DNA from 4 places in the Burkholderia multivorans ATCC BAA-247 genome. Region 4 is predicted to be linked to each of the others. Evidence: predicted binding sites of a transcription regulator. Region 4 holds the regulator's gene; each other region holds the start of a gene.

Region 1 (4,859 bases), 930 kb from region 4:
AAGAAGAAGTTCGCCCCAAGGCCGCCGGCCGCGAGCGAATCGGGGCCGAGCGAGCCGAGCAGCACCGTGTCGGTGACGCTCATCGCCATCTGCGAGAGCTGTGCGATCGCGAGCGGCGCGGCGAGGCGCGCGGTATCGGCGGCGTGACGGGACAGGGACGGCGGCGCGGCGGCCGTCCGCGTAAGACCGGAATGCGACATGGAGAGGGCGCTCGCGCGAGTGCGGGCCCGCGCTGCCTGTATTTATTTTGAGAGACGGCTAGCTTACGGCTTTATTCGCACGGTGTCGAACGCGCGCGGCGATGGCCATGTCGCGGACAGGGGGAACGCTACGCGCCGCCGTGCACGGCGATGCGCGTATCGCCGAACAGCACGACCTGGCCAGCCCGAATCTTGCAGGTCTTGCGCAGCTCGACCGCGCCGTCGACTTTCACCGCGCCGGACGCGACGATCATCTTCGCGGTGCCGCCGCTGTCGGCGAGGCCTGTGATCTTCAGAAGGTTGTGCAGCTCGACGTAGTCGCCGGTCAGCGTGAAATCCAGATTGGGCATGACGAAAGTGCGCGCGATGCGCGGGAGGAATCGCCCCGCATCATACGGCACCGCGCGCCGGCGCGCGAGCGGGCCGGATGTGAGCGAGTGTGAGCGATTCGTCAGCAAATGAAACCGTGGGTAACAGTCTGAGAGATTGCAGAACCGGCTGCATCGGCCGCGTGTCTCTCGCGTTACCTGCTGCATGTTTTCGCAGCGGGCGACGCGACGGATCGCACCGACGCGGTTCGCGCCCACAACTCTTGAGGAGGATTGTCATGTCCAAGATTCGTACGATGCTGATCGGTGCCGCGCTGACGGCGTTTGCCACTTCGGCCGCCTTCGCCCAGACGGGTACGGCTGCGCAGGGCACGGCCGGCGCTGGCGCGCAGACGCAGGCGCCGGGCGCCGGAATGGGTGCGGGTGCAGGCGCAGGCGTGGGGACGGGCGCAGGTACAGGCACAGGCACGGGCGCTGCGGCAGGTACGCAGGGTGGCGCCGGCATGAGCGGGTCGGGTAACGCGGTCGGCGGTGCGACGGATTCGGTCGGCGCAGCGGCGAACGGCGCGAACGACACGACCGGGTCGGCCGTTCATTCGACGAAGAAGCATATGAAGCACACCGCGAAGTCGGCCAAGCATCGCGCAGGCTCGACGAACTCGAAGGTCGGCGACGCGGCAACCGAAGGCGCCGGCGTTCAGGGCGGTGCGTCGGCGGGCGCCGGCTCGCAGTAAGCCGGCGATCGCGGCTCGCCGCGCGGCGCTCGTCCCTGACGGCGCGCCGTGACGGCGGTCACCGGGCGGCCCGGTTCGCGCTGAGGCGGACCGGGCCGCCCGTTTCGTTGGTGCGGCGCGAACTCAGGGCCGGCGCTGGCCGTGCTCCGGCCCTGGCGCGGGCCGCGCGGCGGCCGGCGTGAACACGCTGCGCAGCCACGCGGCGAGCCGCGCGAAGATGTCGTACGGCTCGTCGACGAAGATTTCCGGTTTCAGCAGCCGCAGGTATTCCATGATCTGCTGCGCTTCCTGCTTCTGGAACGAACCGTGCGAGAGGCCGAGCCGCAACAGCCCGCGCAGTTCGCCGAGCTTGTCGCGCGCGGCGCTGCCGACGCTCATCTCGCACGCGAGCTTCGCTTCGTAGATCCGCTGGCGCAGCGATTCCGCGAGCCGCCAGGCGGGCGTCTGCATCATCTCCTCGAGCGTGCGGATGTCGTGCACCGCGCCCTTGATCTGCGCGGCGAGCGGGTCGACCATCGACGCGTCGGCCTGCGCTTCCGCGACGATCGCCTTCGCCCAGTCGCGGCAGGCCTTCGCGAGTTCGTCCGGCGTCCATTCGGCGCGCGATGCGAACCCGAAACCGTATTCGCCGGCCTGCCGCATCAGGATCGCGACGACATCCGGAAATTCCTTGTCGAGCGTGCGCTTTGCCCAGGCGTACTGGCCGCCTTCGAGCATGCGCTGCACCGCGTGCTCGGTGAGCGGCGTCATGTTGTCGAGCAGCTTTGCGCGCAGGAAGTCCTCGAACGACGGTGTCGCGAAATGCGGGTCGAGTTTCAGCGATACGCGCAGGAACGCATCGTAGTCCTTGCGCAGCGACGCGACGGTGTCGTCCTTCAGGGAAAGGGTGATCTGGCCCATGAATCGTCTCGATGGCGGCCCACGCGCGCGGCGGCCGACGCGGCTGCCGCTGCCGGCGCTGCGTCGACGGGCCGGTTCGTGCGGAGGCCGATGGCGGGTCTTCACCCGCTATATCGACACGTGCGGCGCAAACTTGAGCGCGCGGCGTCGACTGCGCGATCGCGCGGGCCGGCGCGCGGCCGCTAGGCACCCGCCCAGTGCGGCAGCACGACGCCTTGCCAGACGAAGAACACGGCCAGGCCGACCGCGATCGTCACGAGCGGGCGGCGCGTGGTCGCCGATACGAGCACCGCGGCCAGCGCACCGACGAGCTGCGGGTTGCGCCACGTCAGTTCGGCCGCGCCGCCGTGCGGCGACACCGTCATCGGCACGATGATCGCGGTCAGCACGGTGACGGGGACGAAGGCGAGCGCCGTGCGCACGAGCGGCGGGAAGGTCAGCCGTTCGCCGAACAGGAACAGCGTCGTGCGGATCGCGTAGGTAATGACGGCCATCCCGAGGATCAGCAGCGCGTAGCTCACGATGCGGCCTCCGAGCGCGTGCCGGCCTGCGCGCGCTCGTGCCGCAGCGTCAGCAGCACGCCGATCGCGACGCCGACCGCGACAGCGCCGAGCAGCCCGAGCTTGTACGGCCATCCTTGCCAGAAATACGCGAGCGTGCCGGCCGTTGCGGCCGCCGCGAGATAGCGCAGCGTGCCGAGCTGCGGGACGACGATCGCGATGAAGGTCGCCGCCATCGCGAAGTCGAGGCCGAGCGACTGCAGGCCCGGGAACGCGGCGCCGAAGCCGATGCCGGCGAGTGTCCATATCTGCCAGTTCAGGTACATCGCGAGCCCGGAACCGAAGAAGTAGTGGGGGCCGATCGTGCCGGGCGGGAAATGCCGGTAGTGCGCGTACGCGACGGCGAACACTTCGTCGGTCATCAGCGCGCCGAGCGTCGCGCGCCAGCGCAGCGGCAGATGCGCGACGTACGGCGCGAGCGTCGCGCTATAGAGCAGATGGCGCAGGTTCACGATGAACGTCGTCGCGAGCACGACGACGAAGCTCGCGCTGCCGGCGATCAGGCCGAGCGCGATGAACTGCGCGGAGCCGGCGAAGACGGCGAGCGACATCAGCGCGCCGTGCCAGGCGGCGAGCGGGCCGCCGCTGACCAGCGTGCCGAAGATCACGCCGAACGGCGCGGCGCCGATCATCATCGGGATCGTGTCGCGCGCGCCGTCGAGCCATTCGTTGAGCGGCCGGCGTGCGGCCGGGCGCGGTGTCGGGGATGCGGGTGGTGTCTCCATGTCGGCGAGAATAGCGGTCGTGCGCGCGGCCGGCTTGTACGTTCTTGCGCCGCCGCGCTCGCGCGGGCGCGCAACGGTCGTGCCCGCGGCTGCCGACCCATGCAAGCGTAGAGAGGCGATGCGGCCGGCCGCGCGTCTACCGCGCCTGCCAGCGTCCCGGCGGCACGCCGAACATCCGCTTGAAATGCCGCGTGAAGTGGCTCTGGTCGACGAAACCGCTGGCGGCCGCGACGTCGGCGACCGGCACGCCCGCGCGCAGCGGCGCGAGGGCGCGCTGCAGCCGCAGCTGGTTGCGCCACGCATGCGGCGGCATCCCGGTCGCGCGCGTGAACAGGCGCGCCGCGTGAAACGGCGACAGCCCCGCCGCCTGTGCGACCTCGTCGAGCGTGACGGTGGCGGTCAAATCGGCCGCGAGCCGCTCGCGCATCACCTCGACGCGCGGTTCGTCGGCGGCGAGCGGGGCGGGGCGCGGCCGCGTGTCCGCGTGCCGCACGATCAGCGTCGACAGCGCGTCGAGCATCGCCGTTTCCGCGGCGAGCGGATCGTAGGCGCGTGCCGCGTGGGGCGGCCGTACGTCGGTGTCCTCGCTGTAGCCGGCCCATGCGTCGCGCGCACGCGCGGCTGCCGTGCTGCCGGCTTCCATCATCCGGTGCGCGCACGCGAGGCGCGCGGCGAGATCGGCATCGCGGATCACGTCGGGCGGGAACCACGGCGCGTTCTGCGGGCGGCCGACGATCGCATCGGCGAGCGAGCGGATGAAGTCGACCGGCACGTAGCTCACGCGATAGCGCCAGCCTTCGTCCGCGCCGCGCGAGCCCGTATGCACTTCGCCGGGATTGATGACGGGGATGGTGCCCGCTTCCGCGACGTAACCGCTGCCGCGATAGGTGAAGCGCTCCGCGCCTTCGAGGATGACGGGGATCGTGTAGGCGTCGTGCCAGTGCGGCGCGAACGCATGGTCGCGATAGGTTGCGGTGACGAGATCGGCGTCCGGCAGCAGCGGCGTACGCCAGTAGCGGGCGGAGTCTCGAAGGCGGCGATCGGCCATGGTCGTGCTCGGCGCGCAGCGTTCGATTCGGCGGCGGATCGAGCGCGCGCGATGCGCTTACTTGAGCGGAATCGTCGTGCCCGGCGGCACCGGCACCGCGGTGACCGCATTCTTCGGGCTGCCGCTGACGATGCGATCGCTGTAGGTCAGATACACGAGCGTATTGCGCTTCTTGTCGACGACGCGCACGACATGCAGCGTCTTGAAGATGAACGACATGCGCTCGCTGAACACGTCGGTCTGCTGCTTCAGCGGTTCCTTGAAGCTGATCGGGCCGACCTGCCGGCAGGCGATCGACGCTTCGCTCGGATCCTCGGCGATGCCGAGCGAGCCCTTGATGCCGCCCGTGCGGGCGCGCGACAC
Region 2 (4,859 bases), 1.2 Mb from region 4:
CGGCCGGCCGACGCCGTTGCGCCAGCGCTCGTCGACGGAAAACGCGACGCGCGTCGCGCCCGCGCCGCGCGGGCCGCCGATCGCGACCGGCAACGCGGCGCGCCAATGCGCGAGCAACGGCGACGACGATGCGCCGTCGATCACGAGCAGATCCTTGCTGCCGCCGAGCGCGGCGACGTCGGCCGCGCGCGCCACCTGCACGCGCAGCGCCGGAAAGCCGGTCCATTCGCCCATGTGGCCGAGCATCGTCAAATACGCTTCGAGATCCTGCGCGGTCGGGCGATCCGGCAGCACGACGGCCGTCTGCGACAGGTCGGCGAAACGCGTGAACGGAAAGCCGCTGTTCGCGAAGTACGCGAGGTTCGGCAACTGCGCGTAGTGAACGAAATGCGAGAAGTCGATCGTCGAATCGGGATCGATCGCCGCGCGCTGCGGCTCGCTGGCGGTGCTCGAGCATAGGCCCGTCTTCTGCGAATCGAGCGTGAAGCGCAACTGCAGCTGGTTGCCGCTACCGACGCGGAACGCCGGGATGTCGACGTCGCTCGTCACGCGCCCGTCCGGCACCGACAGCAGCGGCAGCTGCAGGCGGCCGCGCGCATCTTCGGCGCGCGCGGGCGCGAGCCGGTACGACTTCACGAGCTGGTCGTTGATCTCGACCGCGAGCGTCGAATTGTCCTGCACGGTCGGCGCCGTATAGCGATAGCGCAGCGTGATCGGTACGCCGCTACCGTTCCACGAATGCAGATCGGCGGGCACGCGCAGGTTCAGCCGGATCGCGTCCGGCGCGGTGCCGCGCACCTCGAGTGCGCGCGGATCCGACACGAGCTCGCGGAACGCGATCGGCCGGTTGACCGGCAGCCAGCGCGGCGCATCGTACGGCTTGCGCGGCGCACCCGGATCGACGTGCGCGACCGTCGCCGCCGGCCCCGACAGCGCCGCGCGGCCGAGCACGAGCGTCGCGACCGCGTCGTCGACTTCGGCGGCCGTGCGGCCCGTGACGACGAGCAGCTTGCGGCCCGGCGCGGCCGGGTTGTCGGCGACCGCGAGCAGCGGGCCGTTCACCGACGGCAGCGCGAGGCTGGCCGGCAGCGTCGCGGCCGTGCCGATTACGACCGCCTGATCGTCGGAAGGCAGCGTCGCCGACACCGGAAAGCGCGCATGCCGATAGTCGGCCAGCGCGCCGAACCACGACGCGAGCACGCCCGCGCTGCGCAGCGTCGCCGAATCGGCCGACGCGGGCAGCACGAACGGCAGCCGCACGAGCGCGTTGTCGCGGCGGTCGAAGAACGGCGCGGGCAGCAGCGCGAGATCGTTCGGCAGACGCACCGGCGCCTCGTCGAGAATCAGTTCGCTCGTCGGACTCACGTCGGCCCACAGCGCGGAGTTGGCCGGATCCTCGCAGTGATCGAGCGTGTAATGCGCGATCAGCCGCACGCCGATCTGGTTGAAATCGGAGAAGTAGCGCGGATCGATCGGAATGTCCTGCGTGACCGTGCGGCCGGCCTGCGCGGCATCGAACGGGACGGTCGCGATCACCTCGCCGTTGACCGACACCTTCAGGTGCGACATCGGGAACACGAGCGACGGCGAATACGCATAGGTCAGGCGCAGCCGCGCGCCCGTCACGACACGGTCGAGCCGCACGCCGGCGTTGATCGTGCGTACGTCGTCGGCGCCGCGCAGCCGCAGCGGATCGAATGCGCCGAGCGACGCGAACGGCAAACGCACGGTCGTCGCGGGCAGCGCGGCCGACGGCGCGCCGGCCGGCGCGCCGGCAACCGATGACGGCAGCGCTGCCGTGCTGGTCGAAGACGCCGCGCCGGGCGCCGCCGACGAAACGGCCTGACCGCCGGGCGCCGTCGCGGCGGCCAGCGCAGCCGCATGGAATGCGCCGGCCGCCGCGGCCAGCAGGACGAACCGCGACACGGCCGGCGTCATGCGCCGCTCCGTTCGGTCCGGGACGTCCAATCCTCGATCGCGCCGAATCCGGCGCGCGCAAAGCGGCTATGCCTGTGCGTGCACATCCCGTCTGCTTCCCCTCATCAATGGCCTTGATTCATTTATCGAAACGGCGCGGCGATTCTTTAGCCGCCGGCTCGTCGTACGGCGCGCGCGTCGCGGCGTCGCGCACCTGTTCGTCACGTTATCTCAAAAGTAGGACAAAACGCTGCCGGGTTCCGGACAACGAAGCGAGAAAACGCTCGATTCGGTCAGAAATACCGTATGCGAAGAAAGAATGGCAACGATTGCACCGCGGTTGCCGATCGGGACGAACATGATGCTGCCGGCGCGGTCGGGCGATGCCCGCCGGGTCGGCATGCCGGCTGCGGTCCGTTGCGGACCGTCGTCCGGTGCGCGCTGCCGCGTGGGCGGCGCGTATGCTACCTCAAGCCCGCGTCGTTGCGCGCGGTTTGAGTGCGAAAAAACTGATCTGGATCAAATCGGCGACACGGGGCAAGGTGCGTGGCCGTAATTCGGGGCCTCATCGTGTCGCCGGCGGAGAGCGCCGAAGGCTTTGTCGACGGCGGGCCGCGCGCCGCGCATCAGCGCCTCACACCGGATCGGGCACCTCGAGCGCGAGCAGCGCCGAGCTGACCGACTTGCCATGCGCATCGAGCGCGAGCGAGCGCGTGACGCCCCCGCCCAGCGCATCGCGCAGCACGAAGTTGAACGCCGCGAGCGCCGGCAGCTCGTAGCGCACGACGTCGCCGCGCACGATGCCGGCAAGCCACGCCTTCACGACGTCCGCGCTCAGATGCGTGCGCAGATGGGCGTAGTGCCGCGGATCGTGGCAGATCACCGACACGTTCAACGTATTGCCCTTGTCGCCCGTGCGCGCATGCGCGAGTTCCCGCAGTTTCATGATGCCTCCACGAACGAAAACAACGGCGTCACCGCGTCGCGCGGCAACAGCACCGATTGCACGGCGACCACCTCGCGCGTCGACTTGAACGCGCCGCCGCCGCCGGCCGGCCCGTTCGTGTACAGCGTTTCGACCTCGTTGCCGATCCGCGCCGCCTCTTCCGCCGTGTCGGCGCGGCCCGCGACGCGCACGCGCACTTCGGCCGGCTCGCCGCTTGCACCCGTTCGTACGTCGCCGTACAGCGAATCGACGCCGATCAGATCGAAGCGCAGCTCGCTCGCCGCGACGCCGGTCAGCGCGAGCCGTTCGCGGACGATTTCGAGCGCCAGCCGCGCGCGCTCGAGCGCGCCCGGGCCGCCGTACGAGATCTGCCCTTCGCCGATGAAGCCGTCGACGTACGCGACCGACGCCTTCAGCGTGTCGGGCCGCGCGGCGCCGCGCCCGCCCGTCACGCGCACACGATCGCGCGCCGCCTCGACGACGCTCACCTGCGTGAAGTCCGCGACGACGTCCGGCTGCAGATAGCGCCCCGGATCGTGGATCTCGTACAGCAGCTGCTCCTTGCAGGTCGCCGCGCTCACGCGACCGCCCGCATGCGCGACCTTCGTGATCGTGACCGCGCCGTCGGCCTCGACCTCGCCGATCGGAAACCCGAGCCGCGCGAGATTCGGTACGTCCTTGTAGCCGGGATCGGCGAAGTAGCCGCCCGTGATCTGCCCCGCGCATTCGAGCAGATGGCCGACGACCGTGGCCTGGCCGAGCGTGTCCCAGTCGTCCATGCGCCAGCCGAACGCATGGATCAGCGGCGCCGCGAACAGCGACGGATCGGCGACGCGCCCGGTCAGCACGACGTCGGCACCCGCGTCGAGCGCCGCGACGATCGGCGCCGCGCCGAGATACGCGTTGGCGGCGACGATCCGCTCGCGATACGCGGCGACCTCGTCGCCCGATTCCTCGAAGCGGAACGCGCCGCGCAGCACGACGTCGAGCACGTCGTCGCCTTCGACCGCCGCGACCTTCAGCTGCGCGAAGCCGAGCGCGCGTGCGATCTGCGCGGTGCGGCGCGCGGCCGCGTGCGGGTTCGCGGCACCCATGTTCGACACGATCCGCACGCCTCTCGGCACGGCGGCCGGCAGCACCGCGCGCATCCGCGCGTCGAGCAGCGGGTCGTAGCCGTGCGCCGGATCGCGGCGCTTCGCCTGCTGCGCGATTGCGATCGTGCGCTCGGCCAGGCATTCGAAGACGAGATAGTCGAGCTGCCCGTGCTCGGCCAGTTCGACCGCGGGCTCGATGCGATCGCCGGAATAGCCGGCGCCCGCGCCGATGCGCACGCGCCGTTCGTGTGGGATTGCTGTCATCTCTGCACCGTCGTGCGGCAGGTTGGCGATCCGGAGGATCGAATCAAAACACGCCGAGCACGACGCATGCGATCGTCATCACGATCGATGCGCCGAACAGCAGCGGAAACGTGAACTTCTGATGCTCGGCCAGTTCGATGCCGCACAGGCCGACGACGAGAAACGTCGCGGGCGTGAGCGGACTGACCGGAAAACCGGTCGTCATCTGGCCGAGCAGCGCGGCCTGCCCGACCTTCACGGCCGGCACGCCGAGCTGGCCGGCGACCTCGGCGATCACCGGCAGCACGCCGAAATAGAACGAGTCGGGATCGAACAGCATGCTGAGCGGCATCGACACGATGCCGAGCACGACCGGAATGTGCGCGGCCATCGAGGCCGGCACGAAGCCGACCGCGGCCTGCGCCATCGCCTTCAGCATCCCGCTGCCCTGCATGATCCCGGTGAACACGCCCGCCGCGAGCAGGATCGCGGCCATCATCAGCGCCGCGCGCGCATGCGCGTCGATCCGCTTGCGCTGCATCGCGACATCGGGATAGTTGACGGTCAGCGCGATGCAGAGCCCGACCATGAACACGATCGCGGGCGGCACCTTCTCGCCCATCGCGACCATCGTGCCGAGCACGACGAGCGTCAGCACG
Region 3 (4,859 bases), 400 kb from region 4:
GGATCAACGGATCGAGGACACGGCGATGACGGGCGGCGCACTTCGCGGAACGGACGAACGGCGGACGCAGCGCCGGCGTGCGCGCGCGCTCGGGCTCGCCGCCGCGCTGTCGGTCGTCGCGGCGGTCGCGCACGCGGACGACGGGATGATCGTGATTCCCGGACGCGGCGACACGGCCGAGCACGCACTCGCGAGCGCGAATGCCGCGAGCGGCGGACGGCTCGGCGCGAACGACGCCGCGCCGATGCGCGACGCAGCGAATGCGGCGGCCGCCGGCACCACGAGCTTCGTGGCGAACGGGCCGGCCGATGCGGCGCCGGGCACGCGCGGCAATGCCGCCGTCGTCACATCGGTAGCCGCCGCGCCGCGTGCGGCCGACCCGAGCGGTATCGTGACGGTCGTTGCAGGCGCGTCGGACGCGGTGCCGAACCTCGTGAAAACGCCGCCGCGCGCGGCGCTCGCGACGCGTGCCGTACCCGCCGTATCGGCAACACGCCCTGCCGCCGTCACCGCGGCCGCGACAGCCGCACCCGCTTCGCCGCCGCCGACGCAATCGGCCGGCGCCCCCGCCCAGCAGGACCCCGACACGATCCGGCGCGCGGCGCTCGCGTTCCTGCAGCAGCAGATCGCGGGGCTGCCCGGCAAGACGAGCGCGACCGTCGCGCCGGCGTTCCCGCGCGGGCTCGCCGCCTGCACGACGCTCGAGCCGTTCCTGCCGACCGGCGCACGGCTCTGGGGCCGCACGACGGTCGGCGTGCGCTGCGCGGGCGAGCGGCCGTGGACCGTCTATCTGCAGGCGAAGGTCACCGTGCACGCGACCTACTACGTCGCCGCGCGGCAGATCGCGCCCGGCGAGCCGCTGAGCGCGGCCGATCTCGTCGCACGCGACGGCGATCTGACGGTGCTGCCGCTCGCGGTGATCACCGACCCCGCGCAGGCGATCGGCGCGACCGCGCTCGCGCGGATCGCAGCCGGGCTGCCGCTGCGCCAGGACATGCTGAAGAGCGCGGCGTCGGTGTCGGCCGGGCAGACGGTGCGCGTCGTCGCGGCCGGGCCCGGCTTCACGATCTCGGCCGAAGGCAGCGCGCTCGCGAATGCGGCGCCCGGCCAGTCGGTCAGGGTCAGGATGGCGGCGGGCCAGATCGTCACCGCGATCGTGAAGGACGCGGGGACGGTGGAGATCCCGCTGTAAGAATGCAAAGGATTGTTTATTCGGAGAATTTCGAGCGCGCGATGCTAAAGTTCGGGCCGCACCTGCCGTTATCTGGGTCAAACCGTACAGGAACGCCATCGTGAAAATCGATACCACTCCGAACCCGAGCCCCGTCGCGCCGGCCAGCACCGGCAACGGCGCCGCTCGCCCGCAATCCGGCGCGGCCGCGTCGACCGCGCCGCAGGCGTCCGACGCCGGGTCCGCCGGCGGCGACGCGACCGTGAACCTGTCCGGTCTGTCGGGCCAGTTGCGCGCGCAGTCGGCCTCCGGCGGCGCGGACATCGACATGGGCCTCGTCCAGTCGATCAAGGACGCATTGAAGGACGGCACGCTGACGATCGACGCGAACAAGATCGCCGACGGCGTGCTGAACACCGCGCGCGAACTGCTGCAGCAGCAGCGGCCGCGCGGCAACTGAGCCGGCCTCCGGTTTGCCGGCGCCCGGCGCGACGAGCATCACGCGATGAGAGAAGAACTGCTGGCCACGGTCAACGACGAGCACGCGACGGTCGAAGCGTTCGCGTCGCTGCTCGCGTATGAGGAAAAGGCGCTGACGACGGCCGAGCCGCTCGCGATGCTGCCCGACATCGTCGAGAAGAAGACCGCGCTGCTCGACCGGCTCGCGCAGCTCGAGCGCACGCGCGACACGCAGCTCGCGGCGCTCGGCTTTCCGGCCGGCAAGAAGGGCATGGATCTCGCGGCCGAGCGCGACACGCGCCTCGCGGGCTGCTGGACGCTGCTCCAGCAGGCCGCCGAACGCGCGCGCCGCGCGAACGCGAACAACGGGATGCTGATCCGGATCCGGATGGACTACAACGAGCGCGCGCTCGCCGTGCTGCGCTCGGCGCCCGCGCCGGCCGGCGTGTACGGCCCGGACGGACGCGTGTCGGCGCTGATGCGCTGACGCGCCGAGACGGCCGGCGAGCGCCGCGTCGCCTGCGCGGCCGCCGCGCCGCCCACCGACGGCGAAGTTACAGCAGCGGGCACGCCGTCACCTGCGTGCCGCGCTCCACACACATCCGCTCGTAGTCGCGCAGATACGCACGCTCGTCGTCGTCGAGCAGCGCCAGATCGATCAGATCCCAGTCGTAGCCGACCGCAACGAGATTCTCGAAGCGCACCTTGTCCGGCTCGCGCTCGCTCGGGCGGATGACGACGATGTTCTCGATCCGCACGCCACCCTTGCCCGGCACGTAGATGCCGGGCTCCACCGAAATCACCGCGTTCGGCACGAGCCCGTAGGGCGCGCCCGGCGCGAAACGCACGCCGCCTTCGTGCACGTGGATGCCGACGCCGTGTCCGGTGCCGTGCCCGTAGTCGTAGCCGTGATCGCGGCAGACCTGGCGCACGAGCGCGTCGACGTCGCCGCCCGTCGCGTCTTTCGGGTAATGCGTGACGAGCCCCTTGATGCACGCCTTCAGCGCGACCGTGTAGATCTCGCGCTGCCACGGCTGCGCGACCGTGTCCGCACGCGTGCGCCGCAGGACGACGCGCGTGCAGTCGGTCGCGAACCCCGCTTCGTAGTACGCGCCGCTGTCGAGCAGCACGAGTTCGCCTTCGGTCAGCTCGACGTCGGCGCTCGCGGCCGTGTAATGCGCGTGCGCGCTGTTCGCGCCGTTCGCCGCGATCGACGGAAACGTCAGCGCGACGGCCGAGCGCGCGCCGTACGCGTCGTTGATCGCGCGCGCGAGATCGTATTCGGTGTGCCGCCGGCCGGGCTCGCCGGCCTTCGCCCAGCGCATCGTCTCGGCGATCGCCGCCGAACTGCGCGCGAACGCGTCGCGAAACCGGTCGAGCACGGCCGGCGTCTTCGCGGCCCGCATCGCTTCGACCGGATTGAAGTCGGCGTGCGTCGCATGCGGCCAGACGCGACGCACGCTGTCGGCGAGCGCGCAGTTCACCGCGTCGAAGCCGTAGCAGACGTGCTCGACCGCGAACTGCGCAACGAAGCGCTCGAGTGCGCCGAAGTCGCGCCGGATCACGTGCAGCGCCGGATACGACACGAGCTCGACCGGACAGCGATCGCAGCCTTCCGGCAGGAACAGCACGATCTGCTCGCCGATCACGAACAGGAAGCCCAGATGCGACGACGCGTTCGGCAGATGGTAGCCGCGGCTGTTCAGCAGATAGGCGAGATCGTCGGACGCGCAGGTGACGAACGCGGTCTTGCCGTCGGCCGCGCCGGTCCGCGCGGCGAGCCGCCGGTTCAGCGCCGCGACGTGCTCGGCGACGCGTGCACCCGTCATCGACTCCGGCAGCTCGAAGATCGGCCGCTCGACATGCCAGCCGGGCAGCGCAATCGCGCGGTCGACGGCGCGATCCGCGACGCTCGACCACGTCAGCGCCGCGTCGCGCGTCGCGGCGAACAGGCGCTCGCGCTGGCCGACGCTGACGCGCCAGCCGTCGTAGCCGATGCGCGGCACGTGCGCCGCGTGCGCGACCAGCCAGTCGGCGATCGCGGCCCAGATGGTCCGATCGAGGCCGAGCTTCTCGACGCGCACGCGCGCCGGGTCGCACTGCTGCTCGGCCTGCAGGTGATAGCGACCGTCGACGAACAGCACGAACGGCGGCATGCCGAGCGCACGCGCGGCCGCTTCGCCGAGAAACACGCCGCAGCCGGCCGAGCCGTCGAAACCGGACAGCGCGTAGCGCGGATTGTTGTGGCGCGGCAAATACTCGGTCACGTATTCGTCCTGCGACGTGACGACGAACGCGTCGAGCTGCAGCGTGTCGAGTGCGCGCGACAGCGCGGCCTGCGTGTCGGCAACGGAAGCTTGATACGGCGAGAGGCTGGAAAAGCTGTATGTCAGTCGATCGATCATCGAAGGGTCGTCCTGTCGTTGTTATCGGCACGCGTGCTGCGGCGTGCGCGTTGTGCTCGCATGCGGCGGGACCGGCTGGCGGGTGGGCGTCCGGGCGTTGCGCATGCCGCAAAGGCGTCGGCCGCGCGGCCTGGCTCGCGCCCGTGCGGTGTGCCGCAGCGCCGGCCGCCGACGCGCGGATGCGCCACGATCCGGTCTTGCCGGCCGCGCGAGAATTTTCGTCACACTAAAATTTCGGCGCACGCGCGACAGAATCTAGAGCAGCGCGGAATTGAGGTCAAGCTTAAATTTTGGTGTCACTAAAATTCCGCGATGCACGCGCGGCGCCCGCCGCGCCGACGCGGCCGAACGACGTCGCGCGGTACAATGCGCCGGCATCGCCGCCCGAAACGGCCGTGCCGCGTGCGATTCGCGGAAAACCGCATCCGGGCCGCCGGCGCCGTCCGTCCCCGCCTTCCGGCTCGCTGCCACGAAAGAGATTCATGGATTCAGACATCATGCGTATCGGCCAGCGCATTCGCCGCCTGCGCCGGGAAGCGAAGAAGACGCTGCTGGAAGTCGCGACCGAAGCGAAGCTGTCGGTCGGATTCCTGTCCCAGGTCGAACGCCATCTGACGGGCATCTCCATTTCGTCGCTCGTGAACGTCGCGAAGGCGCTGAACGTGCCGCTCGGCGCGCTGATCGACCAGCCGCGCCAGGCGCAGCCCGATTCGCACGCGGGCCGGCGCGAGTCGTATGCGGTCGACCGCACGTCGCAGTGGTACGAACGGCTGTCGACGACGTTCGACGGCAGCCAGCTCAATGCGCTGAAGGTCCGGATGATG
Region 4 (4,859 bases):
AGTGCCGGATACACGCACGATCAAGGTTGTTAACGTCATCGGGGGTTCCGCTTGAACATTCGCAAATTCACCGGCGCGACGAGCCGCGACGCGCTTCGTCTGGTGCGCGAGGCGCTGGGCGCCGACGCCGTCGTGCTGTCGAACCGCGCGCTCGATGACGGCAGCGTCGAAATCGTCGCACTCGCCGACGCCGAACTGGCCGCGGTCGCACCGTCGGCCGCCGCTGCCGTGCGAGCGCGCCTGCCGGAATCGGCGCTGCCCGCCGCCGTGCCCGCGGCCGCCGTGCCCGGTATCGTCGCGCGGCCCGCCGCGCCCGCACGCGCGGTCGCGAATCCGTATGCGACGGACGAACACGGGCTGCCGGACGTGTTCTCGTCGGTGTTCGGCGCGAGCGCCGATACGACGCAGGCGGCCGCCGGCCCTGCCGCGCCGGCCGCGGACGAGCCGGGCGCGGTGCGCGCGAATGCCGCTGCGCCGGCGCCGGCACATGCGGCGGCGCCCGCCGCGAGCGGCGAACCGGCCGCATGGCTCGTCGAGCACGCGAAACGCCTGACGCAGCAGCGCGATGCGCTGCGCGCCCGTACGCAAACCGCGCCCGCCGCGTCGGCCGGCGCCGCACACGCGCCGCAGGACGCAGCGCCCGCGGCGTCGCCCGACTGGATGCGCGATGTCGCACGCGAGGCGGAACGGCGCGCGCCGGCCGCCGCGCGCACGACCGACGCGGCTGCCGCGAAAGCGGCCGACCGCGCGCGGCTGTCCGCCGATACGGCGGCTGCCGTCGCCGACGCGGTGAAGTCCGGCGTCGAGCGCATCGTCAACGACACGGTGATGCACGAGCTCGGCGCGCTGCGCGGGATGATGGAAGCGCAGTTCGACAACCTGATGTGGCACGACCGTCAACGCCGCAGCCCGGTGCACGGCGCACTGTCGAAGCATCTGTTCGCCGCCGGTTTTTCCGCGCAGCTCGTGCGGATGCTCGTCGATCGTCTACCGGCCGGCGACGGTGCGCAGACGTTCGACGCGGCGCTCGAATGGGCGCAGTCGGTGCTCGCCGCGAACCTGCCGGTGCTCGGCAGCGAGGACGCACTGATGGAGCGCGGCGGCGTATTCGCGCTGATGGGGCCGACCGGCGTCGGCAAGACGACCACGACCGCGAAGCTCGCCGCACGCTGCGTGATGCGCTTCGGCGCGAGCAAGGTCGCGCTGCTGACGACCGACAGCTACCGGATCGGCGGCCACGAGCAGCTGCGCATCTTCGGCAAGATCCTCGGCGTGCCGGTCCACGCCGTGAAGGACGCCGGCGATCTGTCGCTCGCGCTGTCCGAGCTGCGCAACAAGCACATCGTGCTGATCGACACGATCGGGATGAGCCAGCGCGACCGCGCGGTGTCCGACCAGATCGCGATGCTGCACGGCGCGAGCACGCCGGTGCAGCGGCTGCTGCTGCTCAACGCGACGAGCCACGGCGACACGCTCAACGAAGTCGTGCAGGCGTATCGCAGCGCCGGCGACCGCGCCGATCTCGCGGGGCCCGACCTGGCCGGGCCTGACCTGGCCGGCTGCATTCTGACGAAGCTCGACGAGGCGACGCATCTCGGCGGCGCGCTCGACACCGTGATCCGCTACAAGCTGCCCGTGCACTACGTGTCGACCGGCCAGAAGGTGCCGGAAAACCTGTACGTCGCGACCACGCGCTTCCTGCTGAAGAGCGCGTTCTGCGTGCCGCGCGACGGCTCGCCGTTCGTCCCGCAGGACGACGACATGCCGCTGCTGCTGTCCGCGCTGACCGCCCGCGCGGCCGCCGATCTGCACGAGGTGCGATTTGGATAAACGAACGATCGACCAGGCCGAAGGACTGCGGCGCCTGCTGGCCGGGCGCGGTTCGCGCATCGTCGCGGTGACGGGCGGGCCGACCGGCGTCGGCTGCACGTCGACCGTCGTGAACGTCGCTGCCGCGCTCGCGGCGCTCGGCAAGGACGTGCTCGTCGTCGACGAGCGCGCGGACGTGCATTCGGCCGCCGCGACGCTCGCCGGCGCATGGCTGCGCGACGGCGAGCGCACGCGCGTCGCCGCCGGTTTCTGGCTGTGCGCGAGCGCGCAGGCCGCGCGAGCGGGCTACGGCGATGCGCAGCTGAGCGACTTCGTCGACGGCCCGGCCGACATCGTGCTGATCGACGCGCAGCGCGGCGCCGACGGCACGCTGTCGACGCTCGCGCGCGAAGCGCACGACGTGCTGATCGTCACGCGCGTGGCCGCGCACGCGATCACCGAAGCGTACGCGTGCATGAAGCGGCTGCATTTCGCGCACGCGACCGCGCAGTTCCGCGTGCTCGTGAACCACGTCGGCAGCCATGCCGATGCGAAGACCGCGCTCGACAATCTCGCGGGCGTCGCGAGCCGCTATCTGACCGTGTCGATCGCCGATGCCGGCTGCGTGAGCGCCGATCCGCTCGTCGAGCACGCGCGTGCACTGACGCGCTCCGCGGTCGACGCGTTTCCGTCGTCGCCCGCGGCGCGCGACTACCGAAAGATCGCGGCCGACCTGCTGTACTGGCCGATGCGCCCGCGTGCGGGCACAGGTTCCGCGCGCGAGCTGCGCGCGGGCGGGCAGCCGTCGTACCGGACGGGCGCGGCGCACGCCGCATGAGCGCCACCGGAAGGAGAGAGCCATGATGTACAACGCTCAGGGAAAGATCTCGCAGGCCGACGTGCTCGCGCAGTACGCGCCGCTCGTGCGTCGTCTCGGGCTGCAGCTCGTCGCGAAGATGCCGGCGAGCGTCGATCTCGACGACCTGATCCAGGCCGGCATGATCGGGTTGATGGATGCGGCCGGCCGCTACAAGGAAGATCAGGGCGCGCAGTTCGAGACCTACGCGACGCAGCGGATCCGCGGCGCGATGCTCGACGAGCTGCGCAGCAACGACTGGCTGCCGCGCAGCCTGCGCAAGACCTCGCGCGAGGTCGAACTCGCGGTGCACCAGGTCGAGCAGCGGCTCGGCCGCGCCGCGAGCGAGGCCGAGATCGCGCAGCACCTGAACATGCCGCTCGACGAATACCAGGCGATGCTGCAGGACCTGCACGGCAGCCAGCTCATCTACTACGAGGATTTCGACCGTGCGGCCGACGACGAGCCGTTCCTCGACCGCTATCGCGTCGATCACGCCGATCCGTTGTCGGCGCTGCTCGACGAGCATCTGCGCGGCGCGCTCGTCGAGGCGATCGAGCGGCTGCCCGAGCGCGAGAAGCTGCTGATGTCGCTCTACTACGAGCGCGGACTGAATCTGCGCGAGATCGGCGCCGTGCTCGAGGTCAGCGAATCGCGCGTGTGCCAGCTGCATAGCCAGGCGGTCGCGCGATTGCGCGCGCGGCTGCGCGAGCAGGCGTGGGTCGGCGCGGAAAGCTGAAGCGCGCGCGGCCGGCGGCGCATCGCGCCGTTCGCCCGGCCGTTCCTCGATCGGACGCGGCCTGCTCAACTGCAGCATGGTGAGATTGCGCGCGTCGAGAATCGGTGCGACCGCGTCGGCAGCACGAGTCTCCCGATCGATCGGCCAGCCGATCGCGCGTGCGAGCATCGCGACCCAGAGCGCCCGCGCGCATCTCGATAAAGGGGCGCGCTTCGCTCTGCGCGCCCGTCGCGACGGCGATCGACGCGGCCGACGCAAGAAATTTCCGTCGCGATTTGCTACAATCGCAGCCGTTTTCCGAGGAGCGTTGCGACGGACCTTCTGCGTCCGCCAGGCTCGGAAGGCTTCACCAGGCAGCCGTGCGGCGACATTCGCGCCGGCCCGCCTCCTGAACGGCGCTCACGTCATCAATTTCTAGAACTTTTTTAGAAAGGAGGGCGTGATGAGCGCCGTTATCGATTCGAAAGCTTCCCAGGATTACGTCGTCGCCGACATGGCACTTGCCGGCTGGGGCCGCAAGGAGCTGAACATCGCCGAGACCGAAATGCCGGGCCTCGTGCAGATCCGCGACGAATACAAGGCGCAGCAGCCGCTGAAGGGCGCGCGCATCGCCGGCTCGCTGCACATGACGATCCAGACCGGCGTGCTGATCGAGACGCTGAAGGCGCTCGGCGCCGACGTGCGCTGGGCATCGTGCAACATCTTCTCGACGCAGGACCACGCGGCCGCCGCGATCGTCGAGGCCGGCACGCCGGTGTTCGCGTTCAAGGGCGAATCGCTCGACGAATACTGGGAGTTCTCGCACCGTATCTTCGAATGGCCGAACGGCGAATTCGCGAACATGATCCTCGACGACGGCGGCGATGCGACGCTGCTGCTGATCCTCGGCGCGAAGGCCGAGAAGGATCGCTCGGTGATCGCGAAGCCGACCAACGAGGAAGAAGTCGCGCTGTACAAGTCGATCGCGCGCCACCTCGACATCGACGCGAACTGGTACTCGAAGCGCCTCGCGCACATCAAGGGCGTGACCGAAGAAACGACGACCGGCGTGCACCGCCTGTACCAGATGGAAAAGGACGGCCGCCTGCCGTTCCCGGCGTTCAACGTGAACGATTCGGTCACGAAGTCGAAGTTCGACAACCTGTACGGCTGCCGCGAGTCGCTCGTCGACGGCATCAAGCGTGCGACCGACGTGATGATCGCGGGCAAGGTCGCGGTCGTCGCCGGCTACGGCGACGTGGGCAAGGGCTGCGCGCAGTCGCTGCGCGGCCTTGGCGCGACCGTGTGGGTTACCGAAATCGATCCGATCTGCGCGCTGCAGGCGGCGATGGAAGGCTACCGCGTCGTGACGATGGAATACGCGGCCGACAAGGCCGACATCTTCGTGACCGCGACCGGCAACTATCACGTGATCACGCACGATCACATGAAGGCGATGCGTCACAACGCGATCGT

The links. The regulator FliA, encoded in region 4, starts transcription of late flagellar genes. The targets are predictions, from matches to a motif close to CTAAAGTTTNNNNNNNNNNNGCCGNTA.
Region 1: a site for FliA is predicted at 2,275-2,301, ahead of NP80_RS18320 (DUF4088 family protein). Genes of this name have one in related genera too.
Region 2: a site for FliA is predicted at 2,062-2,088, ahead of bcsB (cellulose biosynthesis cyclic di-GMP-binding regulatory protein BcsB). Genes of this name have one in related genera too.
Region 3: a site for FliA is predicted at 1,237-1,263, ahead of flgM (flagellar biosynthesis anti-sigma factor FlgM). Genes of this name have one in related genera too.

What each region holds. Positions count from the first base shown of each region.
Region 1 covers NZ_CP009832.1:1,257,824-1,262,682, forward strand. Annotated here, with positions in the region: gene norM (multidrug efflux MATE transporter NorM) at 1-200, opposite strand, end outside; gene NP80_RS18310 (RNA-binding S4 domain-containing protein) at 329-550, opposite strand; gene NP80_RS18315 (hypothetical protein) at 808-1,263, shown strand; gene NP80_RS18320 (DUF4088 family protein) at 1,387-2,163, opposite strand; gene NP80_RS18325 (AzlD domain-containing protein) at 2,346-2,684, opposite strand; gene NP80_RS18330 (AzlC family ABC transporter permease) at 2,681-3,448, opposite strand; gene NP80_RS18335 (AraC family transcriptional regulator) at 3,585-4,496, opposite strand; gene NP80_RS18340 (CreA family protein) at 4,554-4,859, opposite strand, start outside.
Region 2 covers NZ_CP009832.1:1,556,757-1,561,615, reverse strand. Annotated here, with positions in the region: gene bcsB (cellulose biosynthesis cyclic di-GMP-binding regulatory protein BcsB) at 1-1,938, opposite strand, end outside; gene NP80_RS19710 (AtuA-related protein) at 2,552-2,863, opposite strand; gene NP80_RS19705 (acyclic terpene utilization AtuA family protein) at 2,860-4,221, opposite strand; gene NP80_RS19700 (CitMHS family transporter) at 4,265-4,859, opposite strand, start outside.
Region 3 covers NZ_CP009832.1:3,360,172-3,365,030, forward strand. Annotated here, with positions in the region: gene flgA (flagellar basal body P-ring formation chaperone FlgA) at 26-1,192, shown strand; gene flgM (flagellar biosynthesis anti-sigma factor FlgM) at 1,293-1,631, shown strand; gene NP80_RS28085 (flagella synthesis protein FlgN) at 1,677-2,117, shown strand; gene NP80_RS28090 (M24 family metallopeptidase) at 2,185-4,035, opposite strand; gene NP80_RS28100 (helix-turn-helix domain-containing protein) at 4,518-4,859, shown strand, end outside.
Region 4 covers NZ_CP009832.1:330,277-335,135, forward strand. Annotated here, with positions in the region: gene flhA (flagellar biosynthesis protein FlhA) at 1-55, shown strand, start outside; gene flhF (flagellar biosynthesis GTPase FlhF) at 52-1,830, shown strand; gene NP80_RS13950 (MinD/ParA family ATP-binding protein) at 1,823-2,647, shown strand; gene NP80_RS13955 (RNA polymerase sigma factor FliA) at 2,670-3,404, shown strand; S-adenosyl-L-homocysteine riboswitch at 3,698-3,812, shown strand; gene ahcY (adenosylhomocysteinase) at 3,844-4,859, shown strand, end outside.